3 regions of the Mesorhizobium sp. M8A.F.Ca.ET.207.01.1.1 genome follow, and region 1 is predicted to be linked to each of the others. Evidence: predicted binding sites of a transcription regulator. Region 1 holds the regulator's gene; each other region holds the start of a gene.

What was found. The regulator LexA, encoded in region 1, represses DNA repair genes until DNA is damaged. The targets are predictions, from matches to a motif close to TGTTCNNNNTGTGTTCNG.
Region 2: EN850_RS10880 (DNA recombination protein RmuC) is a predicted target of LexA. The motif match lies at 3,732-3,749, and genes of this name have one in related genera.
Region 3: EN850_RS23275 (UvrD-helicase domain-containing protein) is a predicted target of LexA. The motif match lies at 3,398-3,415, and genes of this name have one in related genera.

What each region holds. Positions count from the first base shown of each region.
Region 1 is NZ_SRUS01000006.1:401,899-407,687, forward strand. It holds gene EN850_RS20300 (ComEC/Rec2 family competence protein) at 1-2,206, shown strand, start outside; gene lexA (transcriptional repressor LexA) at 2,200-2,943, opposite strand; gene EN850_RS20310 (GntR family transcriptional regulator) at 3,354-4,127, opposite strand; gene EN850_RS20315 (ABC transporter substrate-binding protein) at 4,282-5,268, shown strand; gene EN850_RS20320 (ABC transporter ATP-binding protein) at 5,329-5,789, shown strand, end outside.
Region 2 is NZ_SRUS01000003.1:441,003-446,791, forward strand. It holds gene sugE (quaternary ammonium compound efflux SMR transporter SugE) at 1-138, opposite strand, end outside; gene EN850_RS37705 (hypothetical protein) at 341-466, opposite strand; gene EN850_RS10870 (cation diffusion facilitator family transporter) at 720-1,679, shown strand; gene EN850_RS10875 (GFA family protein) at 1,796-2,200, shown strand; gene EN850_RS10880 (DNA recombination protein RmuC) at 2,446-3,699, opposite strand; gene def (peptide deformylase) at 3,803-4,333, shown strand; gene fmt (methionyl-tRNA formyltransferase) at 4,338-5,291, shown strand; gene EN850_RS10895 (N-acetyltransferase) at 5,288-5,789, shown strand, end outside.
Region 3 is NZ_SRUS01000008.1:100,650-106,438, reverse strand. It holds gene EN850_RS23295 (hypothetical protein) at 13-201, shown strand; gene EN850_RS23290 (hypothetical protein) at 180-611, shown strand; gene EN850_RS23280 (glucose/quinate/shikimate family membrane-bound PQQ-dependent dehydrogenase) at 883-3,198, opposite strand; gene EN850_RS23275 (UvrD-helicase domain-containing protein) at 3,456-5,789, shown strand, end outside.

The DNA.
Region 1 (5,789 bases):
GGAGCTGGAACTCGACCGGGGCATCGCCTTCCTGCTGGTGCCGGTCTGCCTGGCCGTTGGGGCGATCGGCTACTTTTCGCTGGCGACCGAGCCCGATTTTGCAAAGCCGGTCGCGGTCATGGTGCTGGCGGCGACCTGTGCGTTCGTCTCGCGCTCCTGGCCGAAAACCCATCTGTGTTTCATGGCAGTGATGTTGTGCGCGTTGGGCTTGCTCGCGGCGAAGGTCGAAACATGGCGAGCAGGAACCCGGATGCTGGGTTCGGAAATCTCGACTCAATTGACCGGCCGCGTGGTCTCGCTCGAGGAGATGGAGAGCGGCCGTATCCGGTTGACCATGGACGTGATTTCGACCGCCCGGCCGAAATTGCGCTATGCGCCGGAAAGGGTCCGGCTTTCGGCACGCAAGATACCGCCGGAAATGACCGCTGGCTCGCTTATCACAGGCTACGCCAAACTGCTGCCGCCGACCGGTCCGGTGCGGCCGGACAGCTACGACTTCTCCTTCGACAGCTATTTCGCAGGCATCGGCGGCAGCGGCTTCTTTCTCGGCAATCCAACGGTTGTCGCTACCGACGATGGTGAGATGTCGCTGCCAGCCCGTCTTTTTTCAAGCATCGAAAACGCCCGCGAAGCCATCGCCGACCACATCAGGGGCAGCATCGGCGGCGCCGAAGGCGAGATCGCGGCGGCGCTGATCGTCGGCGTGCGCGCCGGCATTCCCGATGAAATCAACGAAGCGATGCGGCGTACCGGCATCTATCACATCATTTCCATTTCGGGACTGCATATGGCGCTGGTCGCCGGCACCATCATGGGTCTGTTGCGCGGTGCCTTCGCGCTGTTTCCAGACTTTTCCGCGCGCCGGCCGGTGAAGAAATATGCGGCCGCCGCCGCACTTTTCTCGATCGCCGCCTATCTCGTCATTTCCGGTGTCGTCGTTGCGGCCGAACGCAGCTTCATCATGCTGGCGGTGATGCTGATTGCCGTCTTGTTCGATCGCGCGGCGCTCACCATGCGCAACCTGGCCATCTCGGCGATCGCCGTTATCCTGGTTTCCCCGCACGAGGTCGTCGGCCCGAGCTTCCAGATGTCGTTCGCAGCAACCGCGGCCCTTGTTGGCGCCTATGCCGGCTGGGCGGACCACCGCGCTGGTAAGACGAGGCCACCGTCGCCAAAGCGGTCACTACCCGGGTTCCTGACGCGAAAATTCCTGCTGGCGACAGGTGGATTGGCCATGACCTCCATCATTGCCGGCAGCGCGACGGCGCTGTTTGCCATCTGGCATTTCCAGCGCGTATCGCCGCTCAGCCTGTTCGCCAATCTGGCCGTCATGCCGATCGTGTCGGTGGTCGTCATGCCTTTTGCGGTCCTCAGTTCGCTGGCGATGCCCTTCGGCGCCGACGGCCCGTTTCTCTACGTGATGGGCAAAGGCCTGACAGCGATGATCGCCGTATCGTCATGGATATCGGAGCGCTCGCCAATCGATGGGGTAGGTCTGATCTCGCAGCAATCCGTGCTGCTGGTGGCCGTCGCGCTGGTCATCGCGACGATGGCGACGACCTGGCTGCGGCTCGCGGCACTGCCATTCGCACTTGCCGGTCTGTTGACTGTGTCGGACATACGCACGCCCGACGTGCTGATCTCGGAAGACGCACGGCTGGTCGCACTGCCGATCGGCAATGGCGAACTGGCCGTCAACCGGGAACGTCCGAACGAATTCGCGGCCGACAACTGGAAACGCGCTCTGGTCTCCGAAACAATCGTCAAACCGGAAATGTTCGACAAGGCGGACGGGCAATTCGATATTGCCGCTCCCACCGACCTGCCGCAGGGATCGCCGTTCTATTGCCGCGAAGGCCTTTGCCTTGCCAGGCACCCTTCCGGCGCGATCGTCGCCTATGTCGAGGATCGCAAGAACACCTGGAAAGCCTGCGCCTTCGCCGACCTGATCGTCGTCAATGACGCGACCGCCTATGACGCCTGCCACAATCCGCTGGTTGTCGTCGTCACGAAACGGCAGCTCGCCCGCAAGGGAAGTGCTGCCGTCTTCTTCGATCCCCAGTCGGCCACAACCCCGGCTGTGATCGAATTCGCTGTCGAGGGACCATACCGGCCCTGGCACGAGCAGCGAAAATTCTCACGCGAGGCGAGGGGGCTGCCGCCCTATAAAAAGCCAGACAAGTCCGATGGCAAACCGGCTCAGTAGCGCCTGATCAGCCCGACCAGCTTGCCTTGTACCTTGACTCTGTCCGGCCCGAAAATGCGCGTTTCGTAGGCTGGATTGGCGGCTTCGAGCGCGATCGAGGCGCCTTTACGGCGGAACCGCTTCAGCGTCGCTTCCTCCTCGTCGACCAGCGCCACGATGATTTCGCCCGGACTTGCCGTGTTCGCATTGCGGATGATGACCGTGTCGCCGTCGAAGATACCAGCCTCGATCATCGAGTCACCCTTGACCTCCAGCGCATAGTGCTCGCCGCCCATGATCATATCCGGCGGCACCGAGATCGAATGCGTCTGATGCTGGATGGCATCGATCGGCACACCGGCGGCGATACGGCCCATGACCGGGATGGACACGGCTGAAACCACATCGTCGTCATTGCCGGCCGCGGGCAGACGCGAAGGCGCCGTCGCCGGCTTGAGCTGGCGGCCAAGATTGTTTTGACCAAGGCTGCCCTGGATGACGCTGGGCGAAAATTTCTTTGCCGCGTTCAGGCCGGGCGCGATCGAATCCGGCAGCCGCAGCACCTCCAGCGCGCGCGCCCGATTGGGTAGCCGGCGAATGAAGCCGCGTTCCTCCAGCGCCGTGATCAGGCGATGAATCCCGGATTTGGAGGCAAGATCGAGCGCTTCCTTCATCTCGTCGAAGGAGGGCGGTATCCCGCTTTCCTTGAGCCGTTCGTGGATGAACATCAGCAGTTCATGTTGCTTGCGTGTCAGCATGGCGGCCCCCAAGGCATTGAACGAAGGTCTGAACCAGAATCGAAAAAACAAACCCAGAACAAACACTATCTGTTCCAGTTGTGTTCCGCAACCGTTTAAAGTTTAATGAATTTGTTAAGGCTGCGGATGTTTTTTGTCCGCTACGGCGGGCAGAAGCCGACCTTTTCCGCCATCGGCAGGCCCATTGAAATCGTTATGGTTAATGGCCTGTGGCCCATCCGCTCCCGAGTTTGGCGTCAGCCGTTCGGAAGGCTTTCCCCGGGCGGATTGTATAATTTATCGGTCCGTTATTCGCGGAACGAAACGAAACCAAAACGCCAACGACTGGCAGCTTCGGGGCAGCGATGGACCCAGGCGTCCGGCCCCACTCCGACCAACGCGTGCGAATAGGTGTCGCGGAAGCGCCGGAGTCATCCCGAACCGGCTTTCAAGCTGCCGGCGCGGGCGGCGTATTTGGTCGGGCCGCTGTCTTCGCTGTGGACATAGACGTGCAGGGTGTAGCCGATATGGGCCACCATCAGCGCCTTGGCCCGCTCGACGTCACGATCGAGTGCCGCTTCCATGATCGCGGTATGGTGTTCGATCGCAATCGCTTCGCGCAGCGCCTCCATCGCCTCTTCGTAGCCATCCTTGAGGCCGGCCGCGGCCCGCAATGTCGGCGCCAGACCAAGAAAGCGATGATGCCGGCGCAATTGATCCGAGATCGTCGAGCGGAAACGCAACAGCCAATCGCATGTGGCGGCACTCAGCAGCGCCGCATGGAAAGCCTCGTGATTCTCGTCCCATTTGTCGACCGCCGCATCCGAGGGATCGTCGACCGCGGTTTTGCAACGGGAGAGCCGGTAGTGGGCGGTGACCACGGCATCTTCCCATTCCTTGCCGCCTTTCTCCATCGATTCGAGGAACAGGGGGATCTCGACCACCATCCTGGCGCGCGCCAGGTCCTCCAGTTCGGCCCGCGACACCCGAGCCACGGTAAAACCGCGATTGCTGATGGCGGTGACCAGGCGTTCGGCCTCGAGCCGCGACAAGGCTTCGCGCAATGGCGTCCAGCCGACTCCATAGGTGCCGCGCAGTGCACTCAGTTTGAGCGGGGCGCCGGGCATGAGGCGCGTGGTCAGGATATCGCGCCGCAACAGCTGATAGGCTGCCTCCGTCTTTGTGGAGCTCGTTTGATCCTGCATCGCGGTCCATCCGTCGTCTGGCAGGGGAAAATTATATATGATGTAGGGGCATGGCAAGAATTATATATAATGTTTGACACAAGCCGGCGGACTGACCATGATCGTTTGCAGTAGCCGCGCTGCAAGCGGCGCTGATCAAATCTGGGAGGAAATGATGTTGAAGTCGAAATCCGCTTGGTTGTCGGGTTTGTTCCTGGCTAGCGCGTTGATGGTGAGCGCCGGCAGTGCCGCCGCCGACCAGATACGCATCGGCATTGCCAATTTCGGCGAGCACCCCCAGCTCAACGCCGCCATAGCCGGCTTCAAGAAGGCGCTGACGGACAACGGCTTCGTCGAGGGCAAGGACGTCGTCTATACGGAAAGCCATACCAATTTCGATGCATCGCTGGTGCCGCAGATGATCGCCAAGCTGCAGGCGGAGCAGCCCAAGCTGATCTACACCATCACCACGCCGGTCTCGCAGATCGCCAAGAAGGCGCTCGCCGGTTCCGGCATTCCAATCGTCTTTGCCGCGGTCACCGATCCAGTGGCGGCCAAGCTGGTGCCGTCGTGGGATTCAGGTGACGAAGGCATGACCGGCGCCAGCGATCTGCAGGACGTCGCCGCGGTGATGGCCTTCACCAAGAAGCTGCTGCCAAACGCCAAGCGCTTCGGCGTGCCTTACAATCCGGGCGAGGCCAATGACGTTGCCTTGGTCGAAAAGATCAAGGCGGCGGCGCCCGCCGCTGGCTTCGAGGTGGTGGAGGTCGGCATCGACAACGTCAATGACATCCAGCAACGTATCGCTTCGCTCGCCGGCAAGGCCGACGTCATCTACGGCCCGGCCTCGAACCTGATCCAGCCGGCGATCGCCGCTGTCTCCGCCGCCGCCCGCCAGGCCGGTATCCCGGTCGTCAACTCCGATGACAGCGCGGTCCGCAACGGCACCGTGCCGGCGAGCTTCGCGGTCAATTACACGCAGGTCGGCATCAATGCCGGCGACATTGCCGCAGAGATACTCAAGGGCAAGGATCCCAAGACGATCGCGCCGTCGCGCCCGGCCTACAAGGATCACATGGCAACGATTTCCCGCAAGGCGATGGCCGCGTTCGGCATCGAGATACCGGCCTCGATGGCAGATTGCGGCTGCATCGTCGACTGACATCAGGCTGCATGAAGGTGACGGCGCGGGCGCCGTCACTTTTCATGTCAGGGAGGAACGATGCTCGAGATCCGATCCGCGCGCAAAGTATTCTACAAGGGCCAGGCCGACGAGAAGGTCGCGCTGGACGGTCTCAGCCTGTCGCTGGCCACGGGCGAGTTCGGCATCGTTATAGGCTCCAACGGGGCGGGCAAGAGCAGCATGCTCAACGCCATTTCCGGCGCTCTGATCCTCGATTCCGGTCAGATCCTGATCAATGGCGCCGATGTGACTGATATGCCGGTGCACAAGCGCGCCGCGAAACTGGCCCGCGTCTTCCAGGATCCGATGCGCGGCACCGCCGCCAGCATGACGGTCGCGGAAAACATGCTGCTGGCTGATTTGCGCAGCAGCAAGCGCACCTTGCGCCAGGGGCTGAACGCCACCCGGCTCGCGTCCTACAAGGAACGCCTGTCGATACTGGGCCTCGGCCTTGAAAACCGCATGGACACCCGCGTCGACCTGCTTTCGGGTGGGCAGCG
Region 2 (5,789 bases), on a different contig from region 1:
GAGCAAGGTGAGGCTGACGATCATCGACGCGACCGTGAGCACGGTTGGAACCAGCCTGGTGAACCCGTCGGTGTATTTGAGGCCGATTGCCCAGCCGATTTCGAACAGGCCGGCGAAAAACAGAAAAGTCCAGGACATCGCAACGCTCCATCGGAGCATCCAGGCTTTCCGGCCTTGGCTGCTCAGTCGACAATGGCGGGTCGTCCCGGCCGAATTTTTCGGAAAGTGCGAGGTCGTCCCCGCGCCGTCGATATAGGGCTGTCCGAATGCCCGATCAACACGGGCCGGCGGCATTGTCGAATGCCGCCGGTGAAATCCCGCCGCGCCGGGTTGCCGGGACTTACTTTTCCTTGAGCCTCATTGCCTTGACCGGCGGCGCCTTCAGGGCCGGAGCGGCTACAGGCTTCTTGGCGTCTTTCTTCGGTTTGCGGGCTTCCTTGCCTGCCTTCATCGCACCTTTAGCCATGATTCGTTCCTCCAGTTGCGGGAAACGGAGTGAAACAAGACAAGCGTCTCTAGGCAAGGGGCTGTTTCCGTCCCGCCACCACTGCCAGTGCCCGTATCAACCGCTTTTCCGGCCCCCAATGGCCTCGGGCGGGCAACGCCGAGGCCTGAACGGATCGACGGGTTATGCGTTCAGGATGGATATGGAGCTTCAGCGCGCGGGTGGCTAAGCTCCCCGGCACAAGCTCGCGAGTATCGGAGGCGGCGAGGAAGCGATGGCAGGGCACGGCGGCTCCAGAACGGTCATCTATGCGGCGCTCGCCGGCAATCTCGCAATAGCGCTGACCAAGTTCGCCGCCGCCTTTTTCACCGGCAGTTCGGCCATGCTGTCGGAAGGCGTGCACTCGCTCGTCGACACCGGCAATGGCGGCCTGCTGCTTTACGGCATGCACCGCGCCGCGCGCCCTGCGGACAGTACGCATCCGCTCGGGCATGGCCGGGAGCTCTATTTCTGGAGCTTCATCGTCGCCCTGTTGGTCTTCGCGCTGGGCGCCGGCGTGTCGTTCTACGAGGGCGTCGTCCACATCTTGGCGCCGGAGCCGGTCGCCAACGTCAAGGTGAACTATGTCGTTCTCAGCCTGTCCTTCCTGTTCGAAGGCAGCTCCTGGCTGGTGGCACTGAAGGAATTCCGCAAGCAGAAGGGCAGGCAAGGCTGGCTGCGGGCCGTGCAATCGAGCAAGGACCCAAGCGTCTATACGGTGCTGTTTGAAGACAGTGCCGCCCTGCTCGGCCTGACCGTCGCCTTTGCCGGCATCCTGGCGGCGGAGATTTTCGAGATGCCCGAACTTGACGGCGCCGCCTCGATCGGCATCGGGCTCATCCTCGGCGCGACGGCAATCTTCCTGGCGCGTGAAAGCAAGGGCCTGCTCATCGGCGAGCCGGCCTCACCCGAGGTGCAGAGGAAGGTGCTGGCAATCGTCCAGCAGGATCCGGCGGTGCAGCGGGCGAACGGTGTGCTGACGGTGCATATGGGACCGGAAGAGATCGTTGCCGCCCTGAGCATCGAATTCGAGGACCATCTGGCGGCGCCGGAGATCGAGGCCTGTGTCGAACGCATCGAGGCGCGGCTGAAGAAGGAAATGCCTGAGATCGCGCGGCTGTTCGTCAAGCCGCAGACCACGGGCACCTGGGAAAAGCGGCGTAAGGTGATCGAATCCGCGTCCGATGAAAGTTGAGCATGATCCCGAAAACCCTCTTCGTGATCCATGCCCTGGCCTCTGGACCAGCGCCGCGCCGTTGCCTCGCATCCCCGCGTCGCTAAGATCAGCCGATCGATTTTGGAGGAATGACGATGAAGATAGACGGCGGCTGTCATTGTGGTGCCATCACCTACGAGGCGGAGGTCGACCCGGAAAAGACCTCGATCTGCCACTGTACCGATTGCCAACAGCTGACCGGTACGGCCTTTCGCGTCACCGTTCCCGCGCCGCAGGATCACTACCGGATCACCAGGGGCGCGCCGAAAATCTATATCAAGACCGTGGCGAGCGGCGCCAAGCGCGCCCAGGCTTTTTGTGCCGACTGCGGCTCGCACCTTTATGCGACATCGGTCGGCGACGGTCCGAAGGTCTATGGGATCAGGGTCGGGACCTCGCGGCAGCGTCAGGACCTGGTCCCGAGACACCAGAAATGGCACCGGTCGGCGCTGCACTGGCTTCCGGACTTCGAGGGCATGACGACGGTGGAGGAGCAGTAGGGTTAGTAGGCTCCCACAAGACCTCTGCGATTAGCGAAGCCTCCTATCGCTTCGTCATCCTCGGGCTTGACCCGAGGATCCATGCCGTGACCTTGCCGAAGGATGCCGTGGAACGGAATTCTGCACTGTTGCGGCGCGCCGCGGTCGCGGCATGAATTCTAGGGTCTGCGCGCGTCGCTCCGCTCCTTGCTCCGCCCTAGAATGACGATGGGATAGACGCTTCGCTAATCTCTGGCGTCGAGCGGCTACTCTCCATCTTCGACGACCCTCAGCCTCAACTGCCCCGTCTTGGAATCAGCCACGCGCGGTGCGGCTTCCACCTTGGCGGCGCCGCCGTGTGGGACGTCGGCCTCGCCTTCTCCGAACTCCAGCGCCTCGATCTTCTGGCCGCGCTTGGTCACTTTCGAGGTCGAGACGAGGATGTCTTCGATATCCTTGGCCGACTGGCCGAAATGGCCCTGCAATTTGCGCACCCGCTCGTCGACACGCTGGACATCTTCCATCAGCCTGATGACTTCACCCTGGATCAGATGCGCCTGCTCGCGCATGCGGGCATCCCTCAGGATCGCCTGGATGACCTGGATCGACAGCATCAGCAGCGAAGGCGAGACGATGATGACGCGGGCGCGGTGCGCCTTCTGCACGACCGCTTCGAAATTCTCATGGATTTCGGCGAACACCGATTCCGACGGCACGAACATGAAGGCCGTGTCCTGCGTCTCGCCCTGGAGCAGGTATTTTTCCGAAATGTCGCGAATATGGACCTCGATGTCGCGGCGAAAGGCCTGGGCCGCGACCTTCTGCAGGTCGGCGCCGTCGGCGGCGCGGATGGCATTCCATGCTTCCAGCGGAAATTTGGCGTCGATGGCAAGTGACGGCGCGCCGTTCGGCATTTTCACCAGGCAGTCCGGCCGGCTGCCGTTCGACAGCGTCGCCTGGAATTCATAGGCCCCATGCGGCAGGCCGTCGGCGACGATCGCCTCCATGCGCGACTGGCCGAAGGCGCCGCGGGTCTGCTTGTTGGAGAGGATCGCCTGCAGCTGCACGACCTGGCCGGCCAGCGACTGGATGTTGCCTTGCGCGGTGTCGATGACCGCCAGCCGCTCCTGCAGTTTCGCCAGGCTCTCATGCGTGGATTTGGTCTGCTCGGTCATGGTCTGGCCGATGCGGCCGGTCATGGCGTCGAGGCGCTGGCCGATCGATTGCGTCAATTCGGCCTGCCGGGCGCCGAAAACTTCGGCGATGGCCCCCATGCGGCCCTGCATTTCAGCCTGCGACTGCAAAATACCAGCCATGCGTGTCTCGGCGTCGCGGGCATGGTCGGCGGCCTCCGCGGCGGCGACCGCGCGCGCCTTGGCCGACCGCCACAGCGCAACGACGAGCGCCACGAACAAGCCGAGAAACAGCAAGGCGCCGAAGGCCAGCGCGTGACCCAGCGTGATTGTCGAGGCGCCGAGCCGTATGACAGGCTCCGAAAAGATGGTGCTGAGATCATTCATGTGGACAGCATAGCCGATTCGGCGGGCGGGCACAGATCAAAACGTGAACGAGGCTCAGGCGCACCGGTTGACGCCTTTCCTTGGAGGTCTTAGGTGAAACGCCATGCCGATCAAGCCGCTCATCATCCTTCCCGACCCCATCCTGCGCCAGGTTTCCAAGCCGGTGGAGCGCGTCGACGCGCCCTTGCGCAAACTGGCCGACGACATGCTGGCGACCATGTATGACGCGCCCGGCATCGGGCTGGCGGCAATCCAGATCGGCGAACCGCTGCGCATGCTGGTGATCGACCTTGCCAAGGAAGACGAAACGCCGGCGCCGCACGTCTTCATCAACCCGGAGATTCTCGAAAGTGCCGACGCGCGGTCGGTCTACGAGGAAGGCTGCCTGTCGATCCCGGATTACTATGCCGAGGTCGAGCGCCCGGCTTCCGTGCGGGTCAAATATCTCGACCGCGACGGCACGCTGCAGGAGATGGAGGCCGAGGGCCTGATGGCGACCTGCCTGCAGCACGAGATCGACCACCTCAACGGCGTGCTGTTCATCGACCACATCTCGAAGCTGAAGCGCGACATGGTGGTAAAGAAGTTCAGGAAGCTCGCCAAGGACAAGGCGCCGGGCAAGCTGGTGGGATAGGGCAATGCCCCTTCGCGTCATCTTCATGGGCACGCCGGAGTTTTCGGTGCCGACGCTGCGCGCCATCGCTGAAGCCGGACATGAGATAGCGGCCGTTTATACGCAGCCGCCGCGCGCCGCAGGCCGGCGCGGGCTGGAGCTGACGCCGTCGCCGGTGCAGCGCGAGGCCGAGCGGCTGGGCATCGAGGTGCGCACGCCGGCATCGTTGAAAGGCGAGGCCGAACAGGCTGCCTTTGCTGCGCTCGGCGCCGATATCGCCGTGGTCGTCGCCTATGGTTTGCTTCTGCCCAGGGCGGTTCTGGAGGCACCCCGGCTCGGCTGCATCAACGGCCATGCATCGCTTTTGCCGCGCTGGCGCGGCGCCGCCCCCATCCAGCGGGCCATCATGGCAGGAGACCTGGAAAGCGGCATGATGGTGATGCGCATGGAGGAGGGCCTGGACACCGGACCGGTGGCATTGCTTGAAAAATGCGCCATCGACCCCGATATGACAGCCGGCGATCTGCATGATCGATTGATGAGCGTTGGCGCTGCCCTGATGGTGGAAGCGCTGGCACGGCTGGAACGGAATACCCTGACATTTACCGCGCAAGCGGCCGAAGGGGTGACTTACGCCAGGAAAATCGATAAATCCGAGACGCGCGTGGACTGGACGCGGCCTGCGGCCGATGTCCACAATCACATTCGCGGCCTGTCGCCCTTTCCCGGCGCCTGGTCCGAAATTGAATTTGGCGGCCGCATGGAACGGCTGAAACTGCTTCGCTCGACGCTGTCCGAAGGCCTGTCGCCTTCGGAAGATTTGGGCGAGTCGGGAGGAATTCTCGATGACCGGCTGACGGTCGCCTGCGGAAAAGGCGCGATCAGGCTGGTCGAAGTTCAACGTGCGGGCGGAAAGCCCGCCGCCGCGTCGGAATTCCTGCGCGGAGCCAAGATCGAAAAAGGACTGAAATTCTCATGAGCATGATGTCGATACGCGCGGCGACGCCGCGGGACCGCGAGGCCATCCGCCTCGTCGAGGAACACGCTTTCGGCCAGCAGGCGGAGGCCGGACTGGTCGACGCGCTGGTGACCGGCGGTGATGCCGTCGTCGAACTGGTGGCGGAAGAAGACGGGCAAGCCGTTGGCCACATCCTGTTTTCGCGCCTGTTCGTGCAGAACGGCGGCAAGAGTTTTGCCGCCGTGGCGCTTGCCCCGCTGGCGGTGGAGCCGTCTTTTCACGGCTCCGGCATCGGCGGCGCGCTGATCCGCGAGGCCCATATCCGGCTCAAGGACGCTGGCGAGACACTGGCCGTTGTGCTTGGTGATCCGGCCTATTACGGCCGTTTCGGCTATAGCCACGCCCGGGCTGAAAAGTTCGACAGCGAATACCAAGGCGAAGCGCTGCAGGCGCTGGCCTGGGGCGACGCACCCGAAGCCGGCAGGCTGGTCTACGCCTCCGCCTTCACCGCTCTCGCCG
Region 3 (5,789 bases), on a different contig from region 1:
CTGGAAGGAACAATGCCGATGACCATGGCCTCGCCGATGCTCGCAACAGCTTTCATGGCTGCGGCCGCCGTTCTGGCGATGCGCGCGGCCGTTGTTGCGGCGAGCCGCAAGTCCATGGTCAAGGTACGCAGCCGCCAGCGTCATCCGGCAAACACGAAAACCCAAGGTGAGGTGAAGTCATGGACGTCCAGGACATCGTGAACACCGTCTCGCAGAAGGCCGGTCTCGACCAGGCTACGACCGAAAAGGTCGTCGGCACCATTTTCTCGGTCCTCGAGCATGAGGCCGAAGGCACCAGCGCCTCCTCCTTCTTCGCCAAGATTCCGGGCGCCGATGCGCTGGCGCAGAAATACGACGTCATGGCCGCCCCGGCCGGCGGCGGCGGCTTCCTGTCCTCGCTGCAAGGCGCGCTTGGCGGCGTTCTCGGCGAGAAAGCCGGCGCGCTGGTCAACGGCCTCGCCGCGCTCAAGGCATCCGGCCTCGACATGGCGCAGATCCAGAAGGCAGGCGAGACGCTGGTCCAGCAGGCCGAGGCAGCCGCCGGCCCCGATTTGACCAACCAGGTGCTCGGCTCGGTGCCCAGCCTGAAGAGCCATCTGGGGCTCGGCTAAGACGGCGACGCCGGCCGCCCGGTCGAAGGCAGAAAAACGTCCTGCATTGCGACGCTTTGCTGACCATGGCTGGCGCTGCCCCTCACCTGCCTGCCGGCATCCTCTCCCCGTATAGTGACGGGGAGAGGGGCGCTGTCATCGCCGATTTCGCTAATCCCCAATGATGCAAGAAGGCGCCGCGGTTGCGTCCAGCCCCTTCTCCCCGTCACTATACGGGGAGAAGTGCCCGATGAGGGGCGGCGCTAGCGTCGCGAAAACTGGACCCCGCCCCTTACTTGGGCAGCGCGTAGGCCATCACATAATCGCCAGGCTTGGTGCCGACCGAGCCGTGGCCGCCGGCAACGATGACCACGAACTGGCGCCCGTCCGCGACCGTATAGGTCATCGGCGTCGATTGCCCCCCGGCGGGCAGCCGCGCCCGCCAGAGCTGCCTGCCTGAAGTCAGGTCATAGGCGCGCAGATAGTCGTCGACGGCGGCGCCCAGGAAGGCGACACCGCCGGCCGTGATCATCGGCCCGCCGATGCCGGGCACCCCGACCTTCAGCGGCAACGGCAGTGGCGTCATGTCGTAGACGGTGCCGTTGCGATGCTTGTAGGCGATCTGTCCGGTCCTCAGATCGACGCCGGCGACATAGCCCCAGGGCGGCGCCTGGCACGGAATGCCGAGCGGTGACAGGAATGGCCCCATGACCACCGCGTAGGGGGCGCCCTCATTGCGGTTCAGCCCCTGTTCGCTGCCGCGCCCCTCATCCGGCGGCGGCACCTGGTCGCGGGGGATGAGCTGTGACTTGAATGCCAGGTAGGTCGGCATGCCGAACATCACCTGCCGCACCGGATCGACCGCTACCCCGCCCCAGTTGAAGGTGCCGAAATTACCGGGATAGATCAGCGAGCCCTGTACGGAAGGCGGCGTGTAGCGGCCCTCATAACGCAGGCCCTGGAATTCGATCCGGCATGCCAGCTGGTCGAACATGGTGATCCCCCACATGTCGGCACCTGTCAGTGGCTTCGGATTGAAGGAGAGGTCCGACGCCGGCTGCGTCGGCGACGTATGGTCGCCCTCGATGGCGCCGCCGGGCGCCGGCACCTCGTTGACCGCAATCACCGGCTCGCCGGTGCGCCGGTCGAGCACGTAGAGGTCGCCCTGCTTGGTCGGCCCGACCAGCGCGGGCACGACGGAACCGTCGGCCTTGGTGATGTCGACCAGGCTCGGCTGCGCCGGCACGTCCATGTCCCAGAGGTCATGGTGCACGGTCTGGCGCACCCATTTCAACTGCCCGGTGTTGAGGTCGAGCGCGGTGATCGAGGAGGAGAATTTCTCGACATTGGCGCTGCGGCCCATGCCGAGCTGGTCCGGCGTCTGGTTGCCGAGCGGCACGTAGAGCAGGCCGAGCTTTTCGTCGGCGCTCGGCGTCGACCACATGTTGGGCGAGTTGGCGGTGTAGGTCTGGCCGGCCGCCAGCGGCGTTGTCTGGTCCGGATTGCCGGAATCCCAGTTCCATAGCAGCTTGCCGGTGCTCGCATCATAGGCGCGAATGACGCCGGACGGCTCCTGCGTCGAGTAATTGTCGTTGACCGCGCCGCCGACGATGATCTTGCCGCCCGCGATCAGCGGCGCCGAGGTCGAGTAGTAATAACCGGACTTCGGATACGGCATGTTGGTCAACAAATTGAGCGTGCCGCCCTCGGCAAAGGCCGGGCAAACCTGCCCGTTGGCGGCGTCGAGCGCGATCAGCCGCGCATCCGAGGTCGGCAGATAGACGCGCGTCGCGCAGGGCTGGCCGGCGGCGCCGGCGGCATCGGCATAATAGGAGACGCCACGGCAGGTCTGGTGTTGTCGGTCCTTGTCGAGCTTGATCTTGGGATCGTAGCGCCACTTCTCCTTGCCGGTCGCCGCATCGACCGCGATGGCGAAATTGTGCGGCGTGCAGATATAGAGCGTGTCCCCCACTTTGAGCGGTGTCACCTGGTAGGTGGTCTCGCCGACATCGTCCGGACCTTTCACGTCGCCGGTGCGGTAGGTCCAGGCCGGCTGCAGATTGGCGACATTATCCGGTGTGATCTGGTCGAGCGGCGAATAGCGCTGGCCGAACTGCGTGCGCCCGTAATAGTGCCATTCGCCCGCCGGCACATCGCCGCCGAGATTGGCGTTGGGTATCACCTTGTCGGTGTCGAGCGCGCCGCCTATGTCCTTCGGGTCCGTGGTCATCGAATAGCCGGCCACCGCCAGCGATGCCAGCACGGCCAGGATCAGTGGCGCGCGGCCGTCCGGACCGGCAAGGCCCCGCCGCGCCCACGGCGTCAGCAGCCACAGCGCCACCAGCACGATGATGCCGCCGCGCGGGCCGAGTTCCCACCAGTCGAAGCCGGTTTCCCAGACCGCCCAGGCAAGCGTGCCGAGCACGATCGCCGCGTAGAGCCAGAGCGAAGTGGAACGGCGCCGGTAGAGCAGCCAGGCGGCGACCAGGAAGGCGAGAGCGACGATGATGTAGTACCAACTGCCGCCCAGCGAAGCCAACCAGATACCGCCGGCGCCAAGCGCCAGGCCGATGAGGAAGAGGACGAGGGAGGTGATGGTGACAGCCAAGATGATACTCCTTCGACTGTTGCGCGCATGGAGGCGGCCTTAGGCAACCCGGCATTGCGTGCTGCCCCGTACGCAACTTTCTCCCGACCGCCGCGCCTGTCAAGCGTAGGTCATGGGTCCGCGGCGGCAACCTTGTCCCCCTGCGGTTGTTCACAACGCGGCCGCCATATCGCTCGAGTGGCCTTATCAGGCACTTTAGCGGAACAAAACGTAGACAGTTCTGGTCTTTCCCTCCCGAATCACTACATTCGGGGGAGATGTCCGGCTTTTCCGAAGACATGCCCTTTTTCGACGAACCCAATGCGCGGCCCACGGCCCCGTCGGGCATTGCCGCGCGCGCCATGGCCGCCCGCGGCGGCCAGAACAATGCGCCGGACTATCTCAGGGGGCTGAACCCCGAGCAGCGGCTGGCGGTGGAGACCACCGAAGGCCCGGTTCTGGTGCTGGCCGGCGCCGGCACCGGCAAAACTCGCGTGCTCACCACCCGCATCGCCCACATCCTCGCCACCGGCAGGGCCTTCCCCTCGCAGATCCTGGCAGTGACCTTCACCAACAAGGCCGCGCGCGAGATGAAGCAGCGCATCGGCATCCTGATCGGCGAAGGCAATGTCGAGGGCATGCCATGGCTCGGCACCTTCCACTCGATCGGCGTGAAGCTGCTGCGCCGCCATGCCGAGCTTGCCGGCCTGAGATCCGACTTCACCATCCTCGACACCGACGACGTCGTGCGCTTGATCAAGCAGTTGATCCAGGCCGAGGGCCTGGACGACAAGCGCTGGCCCGCAAAACAGTTCGCCCAGATGATCGACGGCTGGAAGAACAAGGGCCAGGGTCCGGCCGACATCGCCGAGGGCGATGCGCGCAGCTTCGCCAACGGCAAGGGCCGCGAGCTTTACAAGGCCTATCAGGAGCGTCTGCAGACGCTCAACGCCTGCGATTTCGGCGACCTGCTCTGCCATCCGATCCGCATCTTCCGCGCCAATCCCGATGTGCTGAAGGACTATCACCGGCGCTTCAAATACATCCTCGTCGACGAGTACCAGGACACCAACACCGCCCAGTACATGTGGCTGCGGCTGCTCGCGCAGCGGCCGGAAGGCAAGCCGATCTCCCCCCTTGAGGGGGAGATGTCCGGCAGGACAGAGGGGGGCGCCTCGCGCGACAGGGCCACCGTTAACATCTGCTGCGTCGGCGACGACGACCAGTCGATCTATGGCTGGCGCGGCGCGGAGGTCGACAACATCCTGCGTTTCGACAAGGATTTTCCCGGCGCCACCATCATCCGGCTGGAACGCAACTACCGCTCGACCGCACACATATTGGGCGCCGCTTCCCATCTCATCGCTTACAATGAGGGCCGTTTCGGCAAGACGCTGTTCACCGACCGCAACGATCCCGAGGATGGCAAGGTCAACGTCCACGCCGCCTGGGATTCGGAGGAGGAAGCCCGCGCCATCGGCGAGACCATCGAGGCCTACCAGCGCCAGAAGCACAATTTGAACGACATGGCGATCCTCGTCCGCGCGTCCTTCCAGATGCGCGCCTTCGAGGACCGCTTCATCACGCTCGGCCTGAACTATCGCGTCATCGGCGGCCCGCGTTTTTACGAGCGCATGGAAATCCGCGACGCACTGGCCTTCTTCCGCGTCGTCGCCAACGGCACCGACGACCTCGCCTTCGAGCGCATCGTCAATGTGCCCAAGCGCGGCCTGGGCGAAGCGACCATCCGGCAGATCCACGACACGGCGCGCGGCATGCGCATCCCGATGCTGGAGGCGGCGGGCACGCTCGCCGAAAGCGACGAGCTGAAGCCGAAACCGCGCGCCGCGCTGCGCGAGGTCGCGGCCAATTTCGAACGCTGGCAGAAGGCGCTGGAAACCACGCCGCACACCGAGCTCGCCGAGACCATTCTCGAAGAGAGCGGCTACACCGACATGTGGAAGAACGACCGTTCGGCGGAAGCCCCCGGCCGGCTGGAGAACCTGAAGGAACTGCTCCGCTCGATGGAGGAGTACGAGTCGCTGCGCTCCTTCCTCGAACATGTCGCGCTGGTCATGGATGCCGAGCAGAATGCCGGGCTCGATGCCGTTTCCATCATGACGCTGCACTCGGCCAAGGGCCTCGAATTCGAGACCGTCTTCCTGCCCGGCTGGGAGGAAGGCCTGTTTCCCCATCAGCGCGCGCTGGACGAAGGCGGCCGTTCGGGGCTCGAGGAAGAGCGCCGCCTCGCCTATGTCGGCCTGACGCGGGCCAAGAAGAACCTGCATATCTGGTTCGTCTCCAACCGCCTCATCCACGGCCTCTGGCAATCGACCATTCCGTCGCGCTTCCTCGAGGAACTGCCGGAAGCCCATGTCGAGGTCGCCGAAGCCGGCAATTCCTACGGCGGCTACGGCAATCCCTATGGCGGCGGCTCGTTCGCGTCCGGCCGTGGCGGCAGCCAAGGGGCAGGAAGACAGAACCCGTATGGCGCCTCGCGCTTCGACAATATCGGCGGCAATTCGGGCGGCACGGAAAAATCCGGCGCCTTCTCCAACACCTATTCGACACCGGGCTGGCAGCGCGCGCAGGCCAACCGCACCGAGGCGACC